2 regions of the Georgenia sp. Z1491 genome follow, and region 1 is predicted to be linked to the other one. Evidence: riboswitches for the same ligand, from Rfam matches in the RefSeq annotation. Region 1 holds a riboswitch; the other holds the start of a gene.
The links. A riboswitch is a leader RNA that binds a small molecule or an ion and turns the genes downstream of it on or off. The one in region 1 is predicted to bind thiamine pyrophosphate.
Positions count from the first base shown of each region.

Region 2: linked by a shared signal. The riboswitch ahead of AC24HA_RS00340 (thiamine ABC transporter substrate-binding protein) and the one ahead of AC24HA_RS03970 (YkoF family thiamine/hydroxymethylpyrimidine-binding protein) in region 1 are both predicted to bind thiamine pyrophosphate.

Region 1 is NZ_CM172729.1:848,855-852,054, forward strand. It holds gene AC24HA_RS03960 (ABC transporter ATP-binding protein) at 1-186, opposite strand, end outside; gene AC24HA_RS03965 (ECF transporter S component) at 258-857, opposite strand; gene AC24HA_RS03970 (YkoF family thiamine/hydroxymethylpyrimidine-binding protein) at 854-1,561, opposite strand; TPP riboswitch at 1,607-1,714, opposite strand; gene AC24HA_RS03975 (homocysteine S-methyltransferase family protein) at 1,774-2,823, opposite strand; gene AC24HA_RS03980 (ribbon-helix-helix protein, CopG family) at 2,968-3,200, shown strand, end outside.
Region 2 is NZ_CM172729.1:75,673-78,872, forward strand. It holds gene AC24HA_RS00340 (thiamine ABC transporter substrate-binding protein) at 1-1,198, opposite strand, end outside; TPP riboswitch at 1,255-1,361, opposite strand; gene AC24HA_RS00345 (DUF4235 domain-containing protein) at 1,512-1,790, opposite strand; gene mnhG (monovalent cation/H(+) antiporter subunit G) at 1,874-2,254, opposite strand; gene AC24HA_RS00355 (MrpF/PhaF family protein) at 2,251-2,673, opposite strand; gene AC24HA_RS00360 (Na+/H+ antiporter subunit E) at 2,673-3,200, opposite strand, start outside.

The DNA of each region.
Region 1 (3,200 bases):
GTGGGGCACGACCCCGGTGATCACCTGCAGCACCGTCGACTTGCCCGAGCCCGAGGGCCCCAGGACCACCACGTGCTCGCCGGGCGCGACGCCGAGCGTGACACCGCTCAGCGCCGGCTCCGGCCGGCGCGGGAAGTGCACCGACACGTCGGTCAGCGCGACGGCCGACGCCGCCGCCGTGCCCACGGCCGGACGGTCGTGCCCGGTGGCGGCCCTGTCGTCGGGGGAGGTCCGGGCCGGCCGTGCCGACAGGCCCGTCATGCCTGACCGGCCCGGCCGATGGCGAAGTTGTCCACGACCCCGGTGCGCGCGAGCGCGTCGACGACCACCTTGGCGAGGAGCCCGCCCAGGACGACGCCGGACAGCGCCTGGATCGCCAGGCGCAGCGCGAAGATGTCCTGCCCGTACCAGCCCGAGCGGAACGCGGAGTAGAAGAACACCAGCGTTGCGCCGAGGAGCCCGGCCAGGGCGAAGATGCCCCACCCGAACCTCCGGTAGCGGGTGAGGAAGAACGGGAGCTCGCAGCCGACGCCCTGGAGCAGGGCCGCCACGAGGAGCAGCGGGCCGACCGGTGAACCGAGGAACGCGAACTCGATGGTCGCGGCGAGGACCTCGGCGAGCACGCCGGCGCCGGGACGCCGCACGATGGCCACCGCGATCGGGGCGACGATCAGCCAACCACCGAAGAGGACGTGCTCGGAGAGGTCGCCCGCGGGGCCCATGAGGACGCGCAGCCCGCTCCAGCCCTGGACGAGAGCCCAGTAGGCGAACCCGAAGACCGCGCCGAGCACCACCACGATCACGAGGTCCTTCAGCGCCCACGGGCCGTACCCGTGGCTCTGGTCCGCGCCGCTCATGACGCCACCTGCTCGCTCGGCGAACCCACCGAGACCGTGAGATGGGTGACGACGTGCGGGACGCTCGCGCCGACCCGCGCCCACGCGTCCGTCGCCGTGGCCAGGACCTCGGCGAGGTCGCCGGTGAGCATGGTCGCGTAGTGCGCGGCCTCGCTCGCCACGCCCCGCTCCCGCGCCTCGGCGATGGCCGCCATGATCGGCTCCATGTGCTCGCCGGCGCCGGACGAGCCGTCGAGCAGCGGGTAGAGCGACCACTGCGCTCGCGCGGCGATCCCGGTCGGTGCGAGCTCGACCGGCTCGCCGCCGCCGACGACGGCGCCCGGCTCGCAGGTCACCTCGCCGGGGCAGCCGCGGGAGAGCAGGATGTGGGCGACGACGTGGCCGCCGTCGGTGCGGCGCGAGGCCGCCTCGACCAGCCCGGCCGCGTAGGCGGCCAGGCGCTGCTCGGCCGGGGCACGGCGGGCGCCGACGTACGTGCTGACGGCGTCGGACTCGACGACCAGGCCGTCGAGCAGGCCGCGGTCGGCGACGTCGGCGAGCGAGCCGAGGATGACGTCGACGAAGTCGCTCGTGTGCGGGTGGATGCTCACGCGCATGCCGATCCCGCGCTGCTCGGTGGCGTCGGTCGAGACGGTGTCGGTGGCGATGCTCGTGCCGGTCGAGCGGGTGCCCGGGTCCGTCCGGGTGGTGTCGTGCTGGGTCACGGTGCCTTCCTCGGCCCGCGGGTACATCGAGACCTCCCGGCACGGCGGCCGACAGGCTCCCTGCTTCCTACGCCGGTACGAACCGGATCAGGTCGGCGGGTCTGCGGTCGTTCCGCACTCTCAGCGCCTGCAGGCGCTCCCCGGGGGTTGCCGGCACGCTACCCGGACGGGCCTGAAGCTGTCGAGGCCTGCCCGCAGGGTGGCGACCCAGGTCAGGCGCGCGACCCGAGGGCCGCGATGTGCTCCGGGAGCCGTTCGTGGCTGCCGTACATGAAGTGGTTCTCCATGCGCTCGGAGAACCGGCTCGCCTCCGTGGTCCGCCCGACCGCCTCGGCGACCTCGCGGATGTGGATCGGCGCCGCGCCGCAGCACACGCCCAGGTAGTTCACGCCGAGGTCGAGGGCCTCGCGGGCGAACGCGCCGATCTCGTAGCGGTTGGCGTACAGCGGGTCCAGCGCGGTCGGGAACGTCCGGCCGTGCGGCGCGGGGACGGAGGCGGCGACGTCGGAGAGGTTGAAGAACGTGGGCTCGGCCTCCGTCGTCCGGTAGGGGATCGGCAGGGCGCCCACGTGGCAGGAGACGGCGGCGCGGATCTCGCGCAGCCACGGCAGCATCGTGTCCGGGCCCCGGAAACAGTTGAGCCCGACGACGTCGGCCCCGCCCTGCTCGAGGCGCTGTGCGGTCTCGACGATCCCGAGTCCGTCGGCCATCTCCTGGAAGGCCATCGGCGCGAGGGTGAGCACCACCGGCAGGCCCGAGCCCTTGGCGATCTCGAGGGCGGCCAGCGCCTCTCCCGCGTAGTAGAAGGTCTCCCCGACGATGAGGTCGGCGCCCTCCTCGACGGCCCAGCCGACCATCTCCTCGAACATCGCACGCACCTCGTCCTGGCGCGCGGTGTCGGACGGGTCCCAGATGTTGGAGTTCGAGATGTTGCCGGCCACGAGGTTGCCGGGTACGCGGTCGGCGACCTCGCGCGCGATGCGCAGCGCGGAGCGGTTGAGCGGCTCGAGCAGATCCTCCTTGCCGATCACCCGCATCTTCTCGCGGTGGCCGTTGTACGTGAACGCCTCCACGATGTCCGACCCGGCTCGCTGGAAGTCGACGTGGAGCGCCGTGAGGGCCTCGGGGTGCTCGAGCGCGACCTCGGGCACGAACTCGCCGGCGGTGAGGTAGCCGCGCCGCTCGAGCTCGAAGAGGAATCCCTCGGCGCAGATCACCGGGCCGGCGTCGAGCCGTGCGGTGAAGGTCTGGTGGTCGGTCACGTGCTGCTCCTCGGGGTCGACGAGATGTCCAGCGTAGTGAACCGTGCCGGCCTGGGGTCGTGCGGCGCGGAACCGGCTGAGCCCACCAGGTGGGACGGCGGGGACTCCAGACATGAGCAGGTATGCACATGCTACGGTCTGCGCATGTCATTGCTCGAGCGGCGGCTCCAGGTCCTCGTCGACGCGCAGAGGTACGAGCGGTTGGAGTCCGAGGCGCGTGCCACGGGGCGCTCCGTCGGCGCCCTCGTGCGCTCGGCGATCGACGCCCACTTCGACGACGCGGCAGCGACCTCAGCAGCTGGAGCGGCCGCACGGCGCGTGCTTGAGGCCACCGCCGAACCCGGTGCCGCCGAGCCCGACTGGGCCGACTCGAAGGC
Region 2 (3,200 bases), 770 kb from region 1:
CGCCGACCACCTCGTCCCAGGTGCGCAGCCACTCCTCGCGGTTCGCGTCGATCTCGCCGGCCGGCATCTCGATCGGCTCCTCGGCGGGCGGTGCGAACTCGGACCACGCCTCGGGCAGCGGGGCCTCGTCGTCGACGGGGTACATGTACATCGAGTCGGGCATGGCGGCCTGGACGTCCGCGGACAGCAACCAGTCGATCACCGCGCGCGCACCCTCGGGGTTGTTCGCGTCCGCCACGACGCCCGCGTACTCCACCTGCCGGACGCAGGTGTCGAGCAGCGCCGCCGTGGTCGAGCCCGTGCCGTCCTCGGTGGGGGTCGCGGCCGGGGAGGAGGAGTAGGACAGGACGATCGGGCGGTCCCCGCCGGAGAACGTGAAGTCGACGTAGTAGGCGTCCGACCAGGAGTCGACGACCCGCAGGCCGTTGTCGAGAAGGCTCTGCCAGTAGTCGGCGAACCCCTCCTCGCCGCTCTCCGCGACGGTGGCCACGAGGAGCGAGAGACCCGGCGAGGAGACGTTCGGGTCGGTGACGACCGTGAGGTCCGCGTAGTCGGGCTCGGTCAGGTCCGCGAGCGTCTGCGGCGGTGTGAGCCCCTCCCGCTCGAACCACGCGGTGTCGACGTTGAGGCACACGTCGCCGAAGTCGACGGGAGTGAGCTGGTCCCCTCCGTCGACGAGCAGGTCCTCCGCGGAGGCGGGCAGGTCCGGCGAGGTGTAGGGCTCGAGCACGCCCCCGTCGATCGCACGGCTCGCGTAGGCGTTGTCGATGCCGTACACGACGTCGGCGGACGGGCTGCCCGCGGTGAGGAGGAGCTCGTTGACGACGCTGCCCGCGTCCCCGGGCGCCGTGACGACGAGCGTGTACCCGCTCTCCGCCTCGAACTGCTCGATCAGCTCGTCGGGGAGGTTGAACGAGTCGTGCGTGACGAGAGCGACCTCGCCGCCCGCGCCTGCCGGCGCCTCGCCGGACCCGCCGGACGCGCCCTCGGACGCCTGCTCCGCCGTCTCCGCGTCGCCCGCGCTCTCGGAGTCGTCCGTGTCCTCGTCCCCGCCGCCCAGCGAGCAGCCGGCGAGGGTGAGGGCGAGGGCCGTGCCGAGCCCGAGGGCCCGCGCGCCGCGGCGGTGGGGGCCCGGGTGGTCCGTGCCGGCGCCCGGGCGGCGGAAGCCGGTGCCCGGGCCGGTGATGGTGCTGCGCATGTCGTACCTCCTGCGTGGGTGCGCAGGGTTCGTCGCCGCGGCGGGTACCGCGACGACGGAGAGATGTCCCGACTACCTCCGCCGGTGCTAACCGGATCAGGTTCGAGGGTCTGCGGCGTGCCGCACTCTCAGCGCCGTGGTCGGCGCTCCCCTGTCGTTCGCGGACATGCTACCCCGCCGGCCGGGCACGACGCGGGCCCGCGCCACGTGCGTGGTGCGGGCCCGCGGACACCGGAGTGCGACGGCGGCCGGCGGTGGCGCCGGGCGCGCCTCGCACCCCGGGCGCCGGTCGCCTGCCGTCAGTCGTCGGCCGTCAGTCGTCGAAGACGTCGTCCGAGACCTTCTGCAGCTCGGCGGGCTTGTACCACTTGGCGGCCTGGCGCATGGCCAGCTGGCGGACCAGGCCGACGACGGCTCCCGAGACGGCCGTGAACACCACGATCTCGACAAGGGAGACCGAGTCGTCACCGTCGACGATCTCCGGCGGCTCGTGGCCCGTGACCGCGACCCAGCCCTTCGAGAGGATCTTGTTCGCCGCGATGCCGGCGACCACGCCGGCGCCCGTGCTCACGATCTTCCAACCGATGTCCATCTGTGCCCTCCGTGGTCAGGGCGTGACGCCCTGGTCGTGGTCTCCCGGGCTGCCCGGCCTTCCCGCGCAGTCCGTCGGGACGATCATGCCCCAGTGTGCTTGTGGTTCGCGTCCCCGCCCGAGGCCTCGATGTCCTCGGCCAGCTCGTCGACCACGAGCGCGGACCTGTCCACCCGCCCGGTGCGGTAGCCGCCGCGCCCGGCCATGTGGGCGCTGATGGGCGCCGTGAGGAGCTGGAACGCGACGACGAGGACAAGCGTCCACCCGATCCGCGGGTCGCGCACCTCGAGAGCGACCCCCGCCATGAGCAGGGCGAGACCCAGCACCTGCGGCTTGGCCGCGGCGTGCATCCGGCTGAACAGGTCGGGGAAGCGCACGAGCGCGACCGCGGCGACGAGCACCAGCAGCGAGCCCGCGACCAGCAGGATCGCGGCGAGCACCGTCACGACGTCGGACCAGCTCATGACCGTCCCTCCCCGGTGCCGTCGTCCTCCGGGCCCGAGGTGTCCTCGCCCGTCACGCGCGGCGAGTCGGGACCGTGGACGGGCGCGTCGTCGTCGTCGAGCTCGCGCTCGCGCGCGATGACCTGGGCGAGCTCCTCCTTGGTGAGGATGCGGGCCTCGTCGGACTTCTCGACCGCGGTGAACCGCGCGATCGTCACCGTGGTGAGGAACCCGACGAGCGTGATGACCACGAGCATCGGCACGTACGCGGCGCTCCCGGTCCACGCGATGAGCAGGCCCACGAGCGCGACGACGGACGCGGTGACGACGTCCGTGGAGACCGCGCGGTCGAGCGTGGACGGCCCACGCTCCAGGCGCACGAGCGCGGTGAAGACGGCGAGCACCACCACGGCGAGGCAGGCGTAGACGACGATCTCCATCACGCACCGCCCCCCGTCGTCGGGGACGGACCGACCTGGCCGGCCGCCGACTGGCCGTCCTCCGACGGGGCCTCGGCCGCCGGGCCCTCGACGGACGGCGACGGCAGCCGCCCGGCGCGCCGGGACCAGCCAGGGCGGAAGCCGGCGTCGACGAGCTGGTCGTCGGTGGCGAAGGCCCGCAGGAGACGCTCCTCCTGGTCGAGGACGTCGGAGTGCGCCCGCTCGAGACCGCCCGCGATGTCGACGTCGAGGATGTGCATGTAGAGCATCCCGGACAGGCGCATGGCCTCGACGACGAGCGAACCGGGGACCAGCGAGCACATCCCGCCGGTGCCGGTGAGGATGAGGTCGGAGTGGGAGCGCAGCTGGACGCGGATGACGGCGCCGCGCGGGGGACGGCCCCGCACCGTGAGCACGACGATCTGCCAGGAGGCACGCAGCACCTCCCGCACGAACACCGCCACGAGCACGACGACGGCGAGCGGGCGCACGGTGGTCCGGCCCGTCGCGCGCGGCATGGGCATGAG